Regions from separate parts of the Paraburkholderia sp. J7 genome, predicted to be linked through region 1. Evidence: riboswitches for the same ligand, from Rfam matches in the RefSeq annotation. Region 1 holds a riboswitch; the other holds the start of a gene.

What was found. Region 1 has a riboswitch for thiamine pyrophosphate ahead of thiC (phosphomethylpyrimidine synthase ThiC). Riboswitches for the same ligand answer to the same signal wherever they lie in the genome.
Region 2: it holds a riboswitch for thiamine pyrophosphate, as region 1 does, so the genes downstream of both, U5A58_RS37350 (FAD-dependent oxidoreductase) here and thiC (phosphomethylpyrimidine synthase ThiC) in region 1, are expected to answer to the same signal.

Annotation. Positions count from the first base shown of each region.
Region 1 covers NZ_CAJMYZ010000006.1:343,774-352,465, forward strand. The annotation lists gene U5A58_RS12860 (phosphodiesterase) at 1-205, shown strand, start outside; gene U5A58_RS12865 (MFS transporter) at 332-1,546, shown strand; gene U5A58_RS12870 (ferritin-like domain-containing protein) at 1,562-2,104, opposite strand; gene U5A58_RS12875 (DUF1328 family protein) at 2,170-2,331, opposite strand; gene U5A58_RS12880 (entericidin A/B family lipoprotein) at 2,493-2,630, shown strand; gene U5A58_RS12885 (EamA family transporter) at 2,752-3,690, opposite strand; gene U5A58_RS12890 (GreA/GreB family elongation factor) at 4,421-4,828, shown strand; TPP riboswitch at 4,902-5,031, shown strand; gene thiC (phosphomethylpyrimidine synthase ThiC) at 5,135-7,066, shown strand; gene U5A58_RS12900 (glycine zipper 2TM domain-containing protein) at 7,257-7,478, shown strand; gene U5A58_RS12905 (hypothetical protein) at 7,837-8,217, shown strand; gene U5A58_RS12910 (L-lactate permease) at 8,449-8,692, shown strand, end outside.
Region 2 covers NZ_CAJMYZ010000037.1:27,065-35,756, forward strand. The annotation lists gene U5A58_RS37335 (MFS transporter) at 1-790, opposite strand, end outside; gene U5A58_RS37340 (SDR family NAD(P)-dependent oxidoreductase) at 1,065-1,832, opposite strand; gene U5A58_RS37345 (ABC transporter ATP-binding protein/permease) at 1,829-3,586, opposite strand; TPP riboswitch at 3,873-3,986, shown strand; gene U5A58_RS37350 (FAD-dependent oxidoreductase) at 4,235-5,383, shown strand; gene thiS (sulfur carrier protein ThiS) at 5,426-5,623, shown strand; gene U5A58_RS37360 (thiazole synthase) at 5,705-6,520, shown strand; gene thiE (thiamine phosphate synthase) at 6,517-7,629, shown strand; gene U5A58_RS37370 (ABC transporter ATP-binding protein) at 7,798-8,619, shown strand; gene mlaE (lipid asymmetry maintenance ABC transporter permease subunit MlaE) at 8,616-8,692, shown strand, end outside.

The DNA of each region.
Region 1 (8,692 bases):
GATTGCCTCGGCCGTGCCCGCGCCCGCTCACCAGGTCACGCTCGACCTCGCGCCCGATGCGCCCTCCACCTTCACGCTCGAGCCGCCCGCCTTTGCGCTGCATCGTTACGATCCGAACGGCGGGATCGTGACGCACCACGAGTACGTCGAGACGTTCGACGGCCCGTATCCGTTCTACGAGCCCTCGGGCGAGCTGATCGGCTGAATGCGCAGCTAGACGCACGCCTGGCGGCGCGTTCCCGCGCCGTCAGCGCGATTGCGCGCGCTCCGGTATGATCGGCACGCTCGAAGCTTGTCTTCCGTCTGACCGGGCGCCACCCGCATTTCGCTCATGTCCACACCTGATTCCGCAACCGCTGGCGAAAGCCAGTCGCTGCGCGGCCTGCTGCTCCTGCTCGCGACCATCGCGGGCGTCACGGTCGCGAACATCTACTTCAACCAGCCGCTGCTAGACGACTTCCGCCAGAGCTTCCCGGCCGGCGCGGCGTGGATCGGCGCCGTGCCGGCGGGCACCCAGCTCGGCTACGCAGCCGGCATGCTGCTGCTCGCGCCGCTCGGCGACCGCTACGACCGCCGCCGCATCATCCTGCTGCAAACGGCCGGCTTGTGCGTCGCCCTGCTCGTCGCGGCCACCGCGCCGTCACTTGCCGTTCTGGTCGGCGCGAGCCTCGCGATCGGCATCCTCGCCACCATCGCACAGCAGGCCGTGCCGTTTTCCGCCGAACTCGCGCCGCCCGAGGCGCGCGGCCACGCGGTCGGCACCGTGATGAGCGGGCTCTTGCTCGGCATTCTGCTCGCGCGTACGGCGGCCGGGTTCGTCGGACAGTACTTTGGCTGGCGTGCGGTGTTCGGCGCGTCGATTGTCGCGCTGCTCGTGCTTGCGGTCGTGATCGTGAAAAAACTGCCAAAGAGCCAGCCCACCTCGCAGCTCGGCTACGGCAAGCTGCTCGGCTCGATGTGGCATCTCGTGCTGGAGCTGCCCGGCCTGCGCGAAGCGTCGGCAACGGGTGCTTGCCTCTTCGCCGCGTTCAGCCTCTTCTGGCCCGTGCTCACGCTGCTGCTCGCGGGCGAGCCGTTCCATCTCGGGCCGCAGGTGGCGGGGCTTTTCGGCATCGTCGGCGCGGCGGGCGCGATGGCCGCGCCCATGGCGGGCCGCTCGGCCGACAAGCGCGGGCCGCGCGCGGTCATCACGATGTCGATCGTGCTGATGGCGCTCGCGTTCGTTATCTTCGCGTTCTCCGGCAAGAGCCTGATCGGCCTCGTGATCGGCGTGATCGTGCTCGACGTCGGCGTGCAGGCCGCGCAGATCTCGAATCAGTCGCGCATCTACGCGCTGCGCCCCGAGGCGCGCAGCCGCGTGAATACGGTGTTCATGGTCTGCTACTTCATTGGCGGCGCAACCGGCTCCGCCGTGGGCGTGACGGCCTGGCATGCGTTCGGCTGGATCGGCGTGTGCGTGGCCGGCATTGCGTTCACGGCTCTCGCGGGCTGGATTCACCATGCAACGCGCCCGCGCGTGGGCACGGGCGCACAGGCTTCTTCCTGAGGGCGAGTCTGCGCGCTATTTGTGCGCGTACAGCAGGTCAGTCATGTCGTCGGCGTGTTCCTCTTCCGTCGCGAGGATTTGCTCGAAGATGCGCCGCGTGGTCGTGTCATCGTGGCCGAGATAGTTGATGATCGCGCGATAGCTTTCGATCGCGATGCGCTCCGCGATCAGATTCTCGCGGATCATGTCCTTCAGGCCGGCGCCTTCCTTGTATTCCGAGTGCGAGCGCTCGACCAGCGTCGACGGCGAGAAGTCAGGCTCGCCGCCGAGTTGCACGATGCGCGCCGCGAGCATGTCGGCGTGCTGCTGCTCCTCGTTCGCGTGCTGAAGAAACTCGGCCGCCACCGACTCGGACTCGATGCCCTTCGCCATGAAATGGTGCCGCTTGTAGCGCAGCACGCACACGAGTTCCGTGGCGAGCGAATCGTTGAGCAGCTTGAGCACGGTCTGGCGATTCGCGGGGTAGTCCGGCGTGACCGATCCCTGGTCGAGATTGCGGCGCGCTTCATCGCGCACGCGTTTGAGATCGAACTCGAACGAAGCGTGTGTCTTCGACATCTGACTCTCCTTCAAACATGGCATGCATGAACGGGGTGGTGCGCAGCGGTTTGGCATTGCGTGCGTCATCCGTGCATCACGCCTAGCAATAGCGTGACCACGAAGACCACGAGGAAGATGTAGAACAGGATCTTGGCGATTTCGGCCGCGCCCGCGGCAATGCCGGTGAAGCCGAACACAGCGGCAATGATCGCGATGATGAAAAACACGATGGCGTAGTGAAGCATGGCGTAGTCCTCCTTGTGGCCGGATGTGCTGCGCTATGTCGCGCCTGCATCGGTGCTAGCGCAAGCAGCGGACCTGATGGCGGACACATAGGGAGGCACAAATGACCGGGCACGCGACGTGCTGGACAGTGGCCACCTTTGACACCGTGGAGGACTTCCTCATGAAACGCCTGATTGCCCTCTTTCTCGTTACCGCTTCGCTGGCAGCGCTTTCGGCCTGCAACACGATGGCGGGTGCCGGCGAGGACGTTTCCGCGGGCGGCCACGCCCTCACGAACTCCGCGGAAAAGGCCAAGTAATCGCGTCTGGCATCGATCGGTCAGCGACGAAGATGCGGCCGCTCCGAACCACACATGCGGGGCGGCCGCGCACGCCAATGTGGCGCGATGAGGCGAAGCGCGTCGCCGCGAAAGGATGAGCTTAGGAGGACGTGCGGCGGCGGTCGTCGAAGAGAAACGACAAACCCACGCTACCGAGAATCAGCACGGTCGCGACGACGGTGCCGCTCGTGACCGGCTCGCCGAGCAGCAGCGCGCCGAGCGCGACGGCAACAACGGGATTCACGTACATGCAACTGCTCGCCACGAGCGGGCTGGTATTGCGGATCAGATAGCCATACGCGACATAGGCCGCCATCGTGCCGATGAACATCAGGTAGAAGAACGCCACGAGCGGCAGAACGTGCAACTCGCCCATGCGCTCGCCGCTAATCCACGCGACCGAGGTTGAAATGGCGCCGCCGAGGCCGATTTGCAGCGCCGTCGCGATGAACAGATCGGTAGGCAACCTGAGCTTGCCCGCCAGATGTGCGCCGATCGCCCAGAAGAGCGCGCCACACAGAATCGCGAGGCTGCCGCCCGCCGAACCCGAAGCACCGCCGCCATGACTCAGGATCGCAATGCCGACGAGGCCGAGCGCGACCGCGGCCCATTCGGCCTTCGCCACGCGCCGCCCGGTCACCGCCGAGATCACGGTCGCGAAGAGCGGCACTGTGGCGACCATCACGGCCGCCGTGCCAGTGCCCACGGTCCGCATGCCGTAGGCGAGCATGCCGCTCGACAGGCCCACGAGCAGCGTGCCCACCACGCCCGCGTTGCGCACTTCGAGGAGGGTCGGCATGACGGGTCGCCGGCGCATGGCAAAGACGAACAACCCGATCCCGGCAAGCAGATTGCGCAAACCGGAGAGCAGCAGCGGCGGGAACGATTCGAGCGCAACCTTCACGCCGAGATACGTCGAGCCCCAAACGAAGTAGACGACCGCGAGCGAGAGCGCGACGCGCCCGGCGCGCGACTGCGGCAACCGCACGCCGCGCACGAAACGCCATAGCGCGGCGGCGGCCTGAAGGACCGTTGACATGAAGGATTGGGGGTTCACGCGGGAAGGAAAACGGGGAGGCATCGTCATTTTGCCGCGGCACATGAAGGGCAGAACCGCGGGCGCCCCGGCGGCAAGGCGGCGGGACGGGTGAAGCTCGACGGCATGGTGCAGATGCGCAAGAACGCGAAAAAGGACGGAGTGCGAAGGACACCCGGGACGGGCGAACCGCATTATGCAACAACGCCGGTCGTCGCGGATGCTTTCAGGATGCTTTATGCGCGGTGTGTCGTTGTGTTCGCGTCACAGTGCGAAGCGCGAGCCGGAATGGCCGATCGCGCACCCTATCGCGGTGCTGCGACAGCGTCGCGCCAGGTTCGTGAGATCGTGCTAGCATGGTCGAATCTTTCGTTTAACTTTCATTTACTTCATTTCTAACACGCCGTTCGCCATGTTTTTGCTTGTTTCGCGTCCCGTCCCCGTCTTGCCGCCGCGCAGTTTGCGCAGCGCGCCGGCGCGTGCGCGAGCCGGCCGCGAGCGAACGGCGGCGCGGCCGCTGTCCACCCGAGCGCGCGCCCTGCCTCCTCTGTCCGCCCCGCTTTCCGCCGCCCGGCGTCCGCACTGAACCTGCCTCCCCAAGCCATCGGAGCCGTTCGGTCGGGCTCCGGGCCGATCCGTTGCGCCCCGCTGCGGCCCGCGCGCCATTGCGCGATTTCGCCCGCCAGCCCTCGCCCGTCCCTCGACTTTCATCTGGATCGCAAGGAGAACCGTCATGTCGAAAAAAATCCGCTACCTCACCGAACTCGACGTCGCCCGCCTCGAGAAATGCGCCGCTGAACCCGGCGCCGCACTGGCCCGTCAAACCATGCTCGACGACCTGCTCGAACACGCCGTAATCGTGGAGCCGCGCGACGTCGCCGCCAATGTCGTGACGATGAACTCGCAGGTGACGCTCGTGGACGAGCGCAACGGCGAAGCCCTCACGTACACCGTCGTCTATCCCCATGAGGCGAACGTCGACGCCGGGCGGCTGAACGTGTTTTCGCCAGCGGGTCTCGCGCTGCTCGGCGCCAAACGGGGCAACGCCGTGCGCTTCACGACGCCGGGCGGCGCGGTCGAAACACTGAAAATCGAACGCATCCTGTTTCAGCCAGAAGCCTCGAAGGATTTCACGCTGTAAGTTCCGCGCGCGTGACACATCTCGCGCGCGAAGGCACTTGCCAGATCGTCGCAGCGCGGTGTATCGTTTGGCCTTGCTTACGCGGGGGTCCTGCGTTATGCGCCGCATCGAACGAAAGTCGTGCTGCGTATTTCGCGGGTGAGAAATACCCTTTGAACCTGATCTGGATAATGCCAGCGCAGGGAAGCGTCCGGACTTCGCAACATCGCTCAACGCCTCATCCATCACAGCGAAGTCCGTCCACGTTCCGTCTCGTCTCCTGCTAAGCCGCTGTTCCCACTTTGCATTGCATGGAGAGAGAGACGCATGAACGCGAATCCGAAGTTCATTTCCGCCAACGCGCACGTCGACGAAGCCGCGATCGCGCCGCTGCCCAATTCCCGCAAGATCTACGTGACCGGATCGCAGCCCGATATCCGCGTGCCGATGCGCGAAATCACGCAGGCGGATACGCCCACGGGCTTCGGCGGCGAGAAGAACCCGCCGATCTACGTCTACGACACCTCGGGTCCGTACACCGACCCGGAAGCGAAGATCGACATTCGCGCGGGCCTGCCCGCGCTGCGCCAGAGCTGGATCGAAACGCGCGGCGACACCGAAGCCCTGCCGGGCCTCTCCTCCGAATACGGCCGCGAGCGCGCCGCCGACCCCGCAACGGCGGAGCTGCGTTTCCCGGGCCTGCATCGCACGCCGCGCCGCGCGAAGGCCGGCAAGAACGTCACGCAGATGCACTACGCGCGCCAAGGCATCATCACGCCGGAAATGGAGTACATCGCGATTCGCGAGAACCAGCGCCGCGCCGAGTATCTGGAAAGCCTCAAGGCCAGCGGCCCGAACGGCGCGAAGCTCGCGGCGATGATGGGCCGCCAGCATCCGGGCCAGGCGTTCGGCGCAGCGGCTTTCGGCGCGAACGCCCTTCAGGAGATCACGCCCGAGTTCGTGCGCGAGGAAATCGCGCGGGGCCGAGCAATCATCCCGGCGAACATCAACCACCCGGAAAGCGAGCCGATGATCATCGGCCGCAACTTCCTCGTGAAGATCAACGCCAACATCGGCAATTCCGCGGTCACGTCGTCGATCGGCGAGGAAGTCGACAAGATGACGTGGGCGATCCGCTGGGGCGGCGACACGGTCATGGATCTTTCGACCGGCAAGCACATTCACGAAACGCGCGAGTGGATCATCCGCAACTCGCCGGTGCCGATCGGTACGGTGCCGATTTACCAGGCGCTCGAAAAGGTCAACGGCAAAGCCGAAGACCTCACGTGGGAAATGTTCCGCGACACGCTCATCGAACAGGCCGAGCAAGGCGTGGACTACTTCACGATCCACGCGGGCGTGCGCCTGCAATACGTGCCGCTCACCGCGAACCGCATGACGGGCATCGTCTCGCGCGGCGGCTCGATCATGGCCAAGTGGTGCCTCGCGCATCACAAGGAGTCCTTCATTTATGAGCATTTCGAAGAGATCTGCGAAATCATGAAGGAATACGACGTGAGCTTCTCGCTCGGCGACGGCCTGCGCCCCGGCTCGATCTACGACGCCAACGACGAAGCGCAACTCGGCGAACTGAAGACGCTCGGCGAACTCACGCAGATCGCGTGGAAGCACGACGTGCAGGTGATGATCGAAGGCCCGGGCCACGTGCCGATGCAGCTCATCAAGGAGAACATGGATCTCCAGCTCGACTGGTGCAAGGAAGCGCCCTTCTACACGCTCGGGCCGCTCACCACCGACATCGCGCCGGGCTACGACCACATCACTTCGGGCATCGGCGCCGCGATGATCGGCTGGTTCGGCACGGCCATGCTTTGCTACGTCACGCCGAAGGAACACCTGGGCTTGCCGAACAAGGACGACGTGAAGGAAGGCATCATCACGTACAAGCTCGCGGCGCATGCGGCCGATCTTGCGAAGGGTCATCCGGGCGCGCAGGTGCGCGACAACGCGTTGTCGAAGGCGCGCTTCGAGTTCCGCTGGGAAGACCAGTTCAACCTCGGTCTCGATCCGGACAAGGCGCGCGAGTTCCACGACGAAACGCTGCCGAAGGACTCGGCCAAGGTCGCGCACTTCTGCTCGATGTGCGGCCCGCACTTCTGCTCGATGAAGATCACCCAGGACGTGCGCGACTTCGCCGCGAAGCAGGGCGTGAGCGATGACGAAGCCCTGAAAAAAGGCATGGAAGTGAAGGCGGTCGAGTTCATCAAGCAAGGCGCCGAGATTTATCAGCGCCAGTAAGCTCACCGCGTCCCAGGCGGGCCCTTGCGGCCCGCCGATACATTTTCTAACGACTCCCACAACTCTCTGACAAGCGCACACACCCGGATACGGGTCGGCTGCCTAGGATGAGGGTATTGGAGGCGCGGCGTGTGCGCGAAGCGCAAGTCGCACCTCACACTCAAACGCACTATGCGTAGGGAGTCGACCCATGACAACACTCAAACGCGCAGGCATGCTGCTCACGGTAACGACACTCGTCGCCGTGCTGGGCAGCCTGACTGCATGCGACAACATGTCGAGACGCGACCGCGATACGGTCATCGGTGCGGGCGTGGGCGGTGTGGCCGGCGCTGCGATTGGCGGCAATGCACTCTCCACCGTGGGCGGCGCGGCAGTCGGCGGCTTGATCGGCAATCAGGTTGGCAAGTAAGCATCAAGGCAAGCACTAAGGCCTTAAGGCCGGACGAACCGACGATGCGGCTACGCGTTTAGCCTCACGATCGGTGCGACGGCACGCAACAGTAACGACATGACAGGCAACACGCCATTCAAGGCGTGCATCAGGGAAGGATGCGCGGCGCAGACCCTCACGGGCTGCGCCGCGTTTGCGTGGGTCAAGCGTCAACGCACGCGCGAAGTGAAACATGCGCTTGAACGATTGGCTTGAAACATTCCGTTAACGAGCCGCAACGCAAAACCCACAGGTACGGCGTAAGCTCGAACGATCAAACGGCCTGAGCCTGAACGCGATAACCCTGCGCGGCCGTTCGCCATTCGCGGAGCCCGCCATGAAACGTCCGTTAGTGCTTGTGATCGCCGCCGCGACCCTGCTCCCCGCGCTTTCCGGCTGCTACTACTACGCCCCCTACGGCTACCCGCCCTACTACTACGGCACCGTGCCCGTAGCCGCCACCCAGCAGGAAACCGCAGTCGTGCAAACCGCGCCGAACCCCGCGCCACTCGCCGTGCCCGACGCACAGTATCCCGGTCCGCTCTATTCCACGCAGCCCGTTGCGATCGCCGTGCCTGCGTGGACCGCTTATCCGGCTTATCCGGCCGCCTACCCCGCGTATTACCCTTACCCCGCGTACGGCTGGGGCTGGGGCGCGCCCGCCGTCTCATTCGGCTTCGGCTACTGGAGCGGCGGCGGCGGACACTGGCATCACTGACACTCACGCGCGATACTGCGCTGCGACACGCACCGCAAAACGGTGCCGGACCGTACTTTCCCTCCTTGACGCTCCCGTCTCGTTATCTATCCTCCAAGTGGGCTAGCGGGGATTGAAGCACCGCCTTAACTCGGCCGCCTGGCCGGGCACCGAACTCCACAGCCGACGACGCGCCCCGGCGCACGCTGCCGCATTGCTGCGCCGATAACGAACCAGCATAAAGGAGACGTGATGTTCCACCAGCTGCTGACCCCTATCGGCAATTCGCTGCTGTTTTCGTTTCTCATCGCCGTGCTGCCCATTGTCACCGTGCTGGCCCTGCTGGGCTGGGCGCGGCGGCCCGCCTGGCAAGCCTCACTCGCAGGACTCGTAGTCGGTCTGATCGTCGCGATCGCCGGCTGGCAGTTTCCAGTCAATCTCGCGATCAGCTCGGTGCTCGCGGGCGTGGTATTCGCGCTATGGCCGGTGATGTGGA
Region 2 (8,692 bases), on a different contig from region 1:
TGAACACCGAGAGGTGGCGCACCGTCTTGAGGTAGGTGGGCAGCCACGTGGTGATCGCGTAGTAGCCGCCGAGCATGCCGGTGCACAGCGCGCTGCCGAGCATGGTGGTGGCCAGATGCGCGGGCGAAAAGATCTGCATGAAGTGGCTGTGCGTCGCGCCGCTTTCGCGCGCGCGGCGCGTGGCGACGAACACGTCGGGATCGCTCACGTTGCGGCGCACGTAGAGAATCCACAGCGCCGGCAAGATGCCGATCCAGAAACACGCGCGCCATGCGTATTCCTCGGGGAGCAGGGCGAAGAAGGCCCAGTAGAGGATGGCGGCCGCGCCCCAGCCGACCGACCAGCTGCTCTGCACCGTGCCCACGGCTTTGGCGCGATGCTGCGGCGAGCGGATCGTTTCGGCCATCATCATCGTGACGACCGTCCATTCGCCGCCAAAGCCGATGCCCTGCAGCGTGCGCGTGGCGAGCAGTTGCCAGAACGAATGCGTGAAGCCGGAGAGGCAGGTGAAGACCGCGAAGGTGGCGATGGTCCACTGCAGCACGCGCACGCGGCCGTAGCGGTCGGCGAGGATGCCGGCGAGCCAGCCGCCGACGGCCGAGGAGATCAGCGAGCTGGTCGCGATCATGCCGGCCTCGCTCTTGGTCATGCCCCAGGTCGCGATGAGCGTCGGGATCAGGAACGAGTAGATCATGAAGTCGAACGCGTCGACGGCGTAGCCGCCGAAACCCGCGTAGAGCGTGCGCCGCTCGCGCGCGTTCAACTCGGTGAACCATTGAAAGTAGCCCATCGCGTGTCTTCCCCCATATTTGTTGTGCGCGCAACGAGCTGCGTGAGCGGCGCGTGCGGCGCTTGCGACCCGGCTGGCGCAAACGCCCTGGGTGACGTGTGCGCTCGACGCTGGCGGGCTGCGCGGTGCGACGCCGCCCGTCTCCGGTGTGCTGGATGGGTATTTTACGGTGCGAAAGCGTACTGAGGCGAGGGGCAATTTGGGGCGCCCGCCATCGTCTCGTTCCGATGTTTAGTTCGATAGCAAGCGAACGATGGCGGCGCGCCGCACGCCGCTACAGCGTGAGCCCGCCATCGACGTGGATCACCTGGCCTGTGACGTGGCGCGCGGCATCCGAAAGCAGGAAGGCGATAAGTTCGGCAACATCGGCGGGGTCGGCCACGTGGCCGAGCGGCGTTTCCTGCGCCGCGCGCTCCCACACCGGCGCGTTTTCTGGCGTAGGGCCTTTGTCCTTGCGCGTATAGCCGGGCGCGACGCAGTTCACGGTCACACCGTGCGGCGCCAGCTCCGCGGCGGCGGTTTTCGCCAGCGACTCAAGCGCGGCCTTCGCTGCGGCAGTCGCAGCGAACGGCGCGCCGGCGCGGTAGCGGTGCGCGACGAACGAACTGAGCGCGACCACGCGGGCACGGGCCGAGCGTTCCAGCGCCGGCTGCGCGCGTTGCACGAGCGCAGCGAACGCGGCGGGCATGGCCGCGAATGCGCCTTCGAGCGACGCGGCGTCGAGCGCGGCGAGCGTCTGGCGCTGCGCATGCCCGGCGTTGGCCACGATTTGGTCGAGCGCGCCGAAGTGCGCAAGCGTGGCATCAACGAGTGCCGCTGCGTTGCCGCGCTCCGCGAGATCGCCGCAGGTTGTGGCGCAGATCGCGCCCCGCTGCTCACAGTCCGCCATGACGGTCATGAGACGGGCGCGCGACGCCTCGTCCGCGCCGCGCGCGTGCAGCATCAACGAAACATCTGGCGCTGCGATGCGACGCGCGAGCGCCGCACCGATACCCGAGCCCGCGCCCGTGATCAGCACGACGCGCGCCGCGCTTGCGCTCACGCGGCAACCCGCTCTTCAGGCATACGCTCGATCTCGAGCGTTTCGTGGTGGTACGCCGCAAGCGACTCGCGGTGCGCCACGCTCACGATCGCTGCCTTCGGCAGGCGCTCCACGAACAGCTTGTAGAGACGGCTTTCGTTGTCGGGGTCGAGCGCGCTCGTTGCTTCGTCGAGGAACAGATAGTCGGGTTTGTGCAGCAGCACGCGCGCGCCCGCAAGGCGTTGCTGCTCGCCCGGCGAGAGCACGCGCGTCCAGTGCGCCGATTCGCCGAGACGATCCGCATATTCTTCGAGGCGGCAGGCGCGCAGCGCTTCGCGGCAATCTTCGTCGCTATAGTCGTCGGCGGGCGAGGGGTAGGTGAGCGCTGCCTTGAGCGTGCCGATGGGCAGATAGCTCTGCTGCGGGATGAACATCATGCGTGCATCGACAGGCGCGTCGATCGAGCCTTCACCGAACGGCCAGAGGCCCGCGAGCGCGCGCATGAGCGTGCTCTTGCCTGCGCCCGAGGGGCCACGCACGAGCCAGCGCGAACCTGGCTTGATGGCGATGTCGCGCACTTCGGAAAGCGGCATGCCGTTGGGCAGCGCGAGCTTGAGGTGCTCGGTGGCGAGCTCGTTGCTGTCGATGAAGTGCAGGTTGATGCCGCCGTGCTCGGTGGCGGGCGAGACCGATTCCTTCAGGCGCGGCGAGTGCACCACACGCACGAATTCGCGCAGACGATTCACGGTGGCGCGCCATTCGACCAGCGTGGAGTAACTGTTGATGAACCACGAGAACGAATCGCTCACGGTGCCGAATGCCTGCGAAATCTGCATGAGCACGCCGAACGTGAAGGCGCCCGCGAAGTAGCGCGGCGCGGCCACCACGAGCGGGAAGATGATGGCGATCTGGCCGTAGAAGCTCAGCACGAAGGTGAGGCGCTTCGTGTACTTCATCACGCGCCACCAGTTCTCTCGGATGTGCTGGAAGAGGCCTTGCGCGTTGCCGCGCTCCGTGTCCATGCCGTCGTAGAGGGCGATCTGCTCGGCGTTCTCGCGCAGGCGGATCAGGCCGAAGCGGAAGTCCGCCTCCACCTTTTGTTGCTGGTAGTTGATCGACACGAGCGGGTGGCCGACCTTCTGGATCACGAGCGAGCCGAACACGGCGTAGAGCGCGGCGGCCCAGACCATGTAGCCGGGAATCGCGAGCGGCGTGCCGCCCAGCGTGATCGTGAGCGCACCCGCGAGCGTCCACAGGATCGTGATGAACGAGATCAGCGTGACGACCGTGGAGAGCAGGTCGAGCGTGAGCGAGAGCGTGGTCGTGGCGAACGACTGGAGGTCGTCGCTGATCCGCTGGTCGGGGTTATCGGCGAGGCGGTCGCGCTCGATGCGGTAGAACGCGCCCTTGCCGAGCCAGTCGCTCAGAAAGCGCGTGGTGAGCCACTGGCGCCAGCGAAACCCGAGCATCTGGCGCAGATACCGGCCATACACCGCGAGGATGATGAAGCCGAACGCCAGTTCGGTGAAGGTCATCAACAGCGGCGGAAAGCGCTTGACGTCCTTGGCCTGCAACGCGTTGTAGAACTCCGCGCTCCAGCCGTTGAGCCGCACGTTGATCCACACGACGAGCAGGTTCATCACGATGATCGCGACGAGCAGCCCCCAGGCGATCCAGCGTTCCTCGGAGACCCAGTAGGGCTTGATCAGGCTCCACGCGGTGATCTTCTGGTGCTCGTTCTGATCGGGCGTGGCGCGGGCAGGTTGATTGGTCATGTGCATCCTGAAGGTGTGGCCGCCCGCTGGGGGCATGCGCTGCGTGCCGCATGGCGGCTGCGGTGCAGCGATTTTTGCAGCGATTCTGTCGCCGGGCGCTTAAGTGAGTCTTAATGAGCAAAAAGCGGAGACAAAAGCGCACGCCGGCGCCGCCGTAGCGTGGCGCTCATTGTCTCACCGCGCGGGCTCGTGAGGCGAAAGCGGCGGGTTCAGGCCATTGTGCCAGAGCAGGAGGCCCGTTCCGCCGAGGTTTGCGGGCCGCGCGCCTTTTGTGGTCTAATCGACCTTGACGAAACAGGGGTGCTTCACCGGTATGCGGGGCATGCCGTACTGAGGCTGAGAGAGACCCTTCGCACCCGATCCGGGTAATACCGGCGCGGGAAGTTTCCAGAAAGTCTTACCGGAGCGCCCAGCATTTGCTCGGGCGCCAGGATTCCCGCCGGGCTGCGCTTTGGGCGCACGGGTTCGTACGAATTCCTTATCGGGACGTACGGGCCGTCTGCGCCGCATAGCCTCCACGGTCGGCCTTGCCAGCCGGTTTCGTCCTTGGGTACGTCTGCTGCTGCCGTACGGAAAGGATACGATGACCGCCTATTCTCTTTGTTCCCCGATTTTTATCGCGTTCGCGCTGCGTGACGGAGCGTCGTCATGAGTCGCGCCCATCACCGTAGTGCGGGCAGCGTGCCCGACTTCGCCGTGCTCGGCGGCGGTCTGAGCGGCCGGCTCGTCGCATGGCGGCTCGCTGGCTCCGGCCATCGCGTCGCGCTCTACGAGCGTGGCGGCCCCGAAGGCGGCGAGGCCGCGGCCTGGGTCGCGGCGGCCATGCTCGCGCCGCTCGCGGAGGCCGCCGTGGCCGAGTTGCTCATCACCGAGCTTGGTGTCGCGTCGCTCGAAACCTGGCCGCGCATCCTGGCCGAGTTGCCGGAGCCCGTGTTCTTCCAGCGCAATGGCACGCTCGTGGTCTGGCATACCGCCGATCGCACCGAAGCCCCGCTCTTCGAGCGCCGCGTGCGCGCCAACGCGCCGCGTTCGCTGGCCGACGCGAACTTCGTCGCGCTCGCCGGCGCGCAGCTCGACGCCGCCGAACCGGCGCTCGCCGGGCGCTTCGCGCGCGGCTGGCTGCTCGAAGGCGAGGGCCAGCTCGACAATCGCCAGGCGTTGGCCGCGCTGGCGGCGGGGCTGGCCGAGCGCGGCGTGCAAACGCACTGGCACACCACGGTCGACGAGGCTAATCCGCCGCCCGCGCGCGTGACGATCGACTGTCGCGGGCTAGGCGCCAAACCTGTGCTGCCGGGTTTGCGCGGCATTCGCGGCGAGGTCGCGCGCGTGCACGCGCCGGGCATCACGCTCACGCGCCCCGTGCGGCTTTTGCATCCGCGCTATCCGCTCTATATCGCGCCCAAGGAGAACGACGTCTTCGTGATCGGCGCGACCGAGATCGAAGGCGAGGACCGTTCGCCCGTGAGCGTGCGCTCGGCGCTCGAGCTGCTGAGCGCGGCGTTTGCGGTGCATCCGGCGTTCGGCGAGGCGCGCATCCTCGAATTGAACACGCAGTGCCGCCCGACGCTGCCCGACCACCGCCCGGCGCTCATCTGGGACGGCAAGACCACGCTGCGCGTGAACGGTCTCTACCGTCACGGCTTCATGATCGCGCCGGAAGTCGCCGACGAAGCCGCGCGCATTGCGCAAGCGCTGCTCGACGCGCGCGTGAACGACGCCGAGTCCTTCGAGTCGCTGCGCCGCGCGTCGCGCTGGAGCGAGATGCTGCACGCGCAGGGCGCACACGAGCCGGCGTGACGCATCGCCAGAATCAAACCGTAGTCTGAGAACGTATTTGCCATGGACATTCATATCAACCAGAAGCCGATCACGCTGCCCGAGGGCGCGACTGTCGCCGATGCGCTCGCTGCATTCGGCGCGCGTCCGCCGTTCGCCGTCGCGTTGAATGGCGATTTCGTGGCGCGCGCCCAGCATGGCGCTCGCTCGCTCCAGGCGGGCGACCGCCTCGACGTCGTGAGCCCCGTGGCCGGTGGCTGAGCCTCGCTCGCCCAGGCCACCGGTCGCGCGCATCGCATGTATCGCGAGCGCTTTCACGACACCGCCCAAGGATTCCAACCCATGACCATCACACCCACCGCCGACGCGCTCACGCTCTACGGCGAAACCTTCGCGAGCCGCGTGCTGCTTGGCACGTCGCGCTATCCGTCGCTGCAGTCGCTCGCCGACTCGATGGCGGCCGCGCGCCCCGGCATGATCACCGTCGCGCTGCGCCGCCAGATGAACGAGGGCACCGCCGAAGCGGGCTTTTTCGATCTGCTCAAGCGCCAGGGCGTGCCGCTCCTGCCGAACACGGCTGGCTGCCTCACCGTCAACGAGGCGGTCACGACCGCACATATGGCGCGCGAAGTCTTCGAAACCGACTGGATCAAGCTCGAACTGATCGGCGACGACTACACGCTGCAGCCCGACCCGGTCGGCCTGATCGAGGCCGCAGCGCGCCTCGTGAAGGACAGCTTCAAGGTGCTGCCGTACTGCACCGAGGACCTCGTGATCGGCCGCCGTCTGCTCGACGCGGGCTGCGAAGCGCTCATGCCATGGGGCGCCCCGATCGGCACCGGCAAGGGCGTGATCAATCCGTACGGTCTGCGCGTGCTGCGCGAGCGCTTGCCTGATGTGCCGCTGATCGTCGATGCGGGTCTCGGCGTGCCGTCGCATGCCTGCCAGGTGATGGAGTGGGGCTTCGACGGCGTGCTGCTCAATACGGCCGTTTCGCAGGCCACGCACCCCGAGGCGATGGCGCGTGCGTTCGCGCTGGGGGTCGAGGCGGGGCGCGCCGCGTTTCTAGCCGGGCCGATGGCCGAGCGCGAGGCGGCGGTTGCGAGCACGCCCGTGGTTGGCATGCCGTTCTGGCACCAGGATGGAGACAAGCGATGACTGAAACGCTGCGACTGCAGGACCGCGAACTGTTCTGGCCGCCCGCCGACGAACTGACCGAAACGGCGGAGCGCATCCGCGCACGCCTCGGCGACTGGCAGCCCACGCATGCGCCGTGGCGCATCTGTCTCACGCCGCCTGACGCGCCCAACGGCGGCGATCTCATCATCGTCACCGACGCGGCGCCGCATCTGACCCACATCGCGCGCTGGATGACCGACGGCGCGGGCGTGATCGAAGCCGCCGGCGAGAACCCGAAGGCCGCGCGCGCCACGTTGCATCTGGGCGGCGAGCGCTACGCGCTCGAAGGCGAGCTGGCGGAAGACTGGATCCCCGCGCTGGCGGCGTTCCTCGACTGCGGGTTCGACCCGCACGACGCGCTCGTGCTCGCGCTCGCCTGGCGCGACGGCGACGAAGAGCGGGCCGACGCCTGGCCCGTCGACATCAAGCGCTTTCCGCGCGTGCTGGGCCTGCCTGCCGCGCCTGCGCAGCCGTTCGCACCGTGCCCCGCGAAGCTTGGCCTGTATCCGGTGCTGCCGACGGCCGACTGGGTCGAGCGCGTGCTCGACTACGGCGTGAAGACGGTGCAGTTGCGCAGCAAGCAACCGAAATCCCCTGCGCTCGCGAACGAAATCGAGCGCTGCGTCGCGGCGGGCCGCAAGCACGACGCGCAGCTTTTCATCAACGATCACTGGCAGGAGGCCGTCGCGGCCGGCGCCTACGGCGTGCACCTCGGCCAGGAAGACCTGCGCGAAGCCGACCTCGGCGCGATCGCGGCGGCAGGCGTGCGCCTTGGCCTGTCGACGCACGGCTACTTCGAAATGCTCACGGCGCTCCATTTCCGTCCGAGCTACCTCGCATGCGGCGCCGTCTTCGCCACCACGACCAAGGCGATGCCCACGGCGCCCCAGGGCCTCGCGCGTCTCGCCCGCTACGTGAAACTGCTGGACGGCGTCGTGCCGATGGTGGCGATCGGCGGCATCGACGGCAATGTGCTGCCGGAAGTGCTCGCCACGGGCGCGGGCAGCGCGGCGGTGGTGCGCGCGGTGACCGAGGCGGCCGATCCGGCTGCCGCGGTTGCTGCATTGCGCAACGCGTTTACGCAATAATGGTCCGCCCTGGCTTGGAGGCTGCGCCGCGTGCGCACCCTCCGGCCAGGGGGCCGCAACCCGCAGTAGCGGGTGGCGCGGCTTACATCAACGGATCAGGGTGCGTCACGGCAGGTTTTACACGATGGCCCTATAATCCCGCCTTCGTGTAAATGGACAGTCAGCCACGTGCCCTCAACCTCTGAGACCCTACTGGAACTGCGCGACGTCGACTTCGGCTACGGCGATCGGCTCGTCCTGTCCGGCCTGAACATGCGCTTCCCGCGCGGTCAGGTGGTGGCAGTCATGGGCGGTTCCGGTGGCGGAAAAACGACAGTGCTGCGCTTGATCGGCGGCCTCGTTCGCGCCCAGCGCGGCCAGGTGCTGTTCGGCGGGCAGGACGTCGGCGCGCAATCGCGCGACGGCCTCTACGCCCTGCGCCGCAAGATGGGCATGCTCTTCCAGTTCGGCGCGCTCTTCACCGACATGTCGGTATTCGAGAACGTGGCTTTCGCGCTGCGCGAGCACACCGATCTTCCCGAAGAGCTGATCCGCGACCTCGTGCTCATGAAGCTCAACGCCGTCGGCCTGCGCGGCGCGCGCGACCTCGCGCCGTCGGAAATCTCGGGCGGCATGGCGCGCCGCGTCGCGCTCGCCCGCGCCATCGCGCTCGACCCCGAACTCATGATGTACGACGAGCCGTTCGCGGGTCTCGACCCGATTTCGCTCGGCATCACCGCGAACCTCATCCGCACGCTCAACGACGCGCTCGGCGCGACCTCGATCCTCGTCACGCACGACGTGCCCGAGTCGTTCGCGATCGCCGACTACGTATATTTCGTCGCGAACGGCCGCGTGCAGGCCGAGGGCACGCCCGACGAACTGCGCGCCTCGACCGATCCGATCGTGCGCCAGTTTATCGACGGCGCGCCGGACGGCCCGTTCCGGTTCCATTACCCGTCGAACCAGCCGCTCGCAGCGGACTTCGGCATCGGCGGAGGCCACTCATGATCGGCGCCATCAGCTCGATCGGGCGTACGGTGCTCGAAACCATCGCGCGTGCGGGGCACGCCACGCGCTTTTT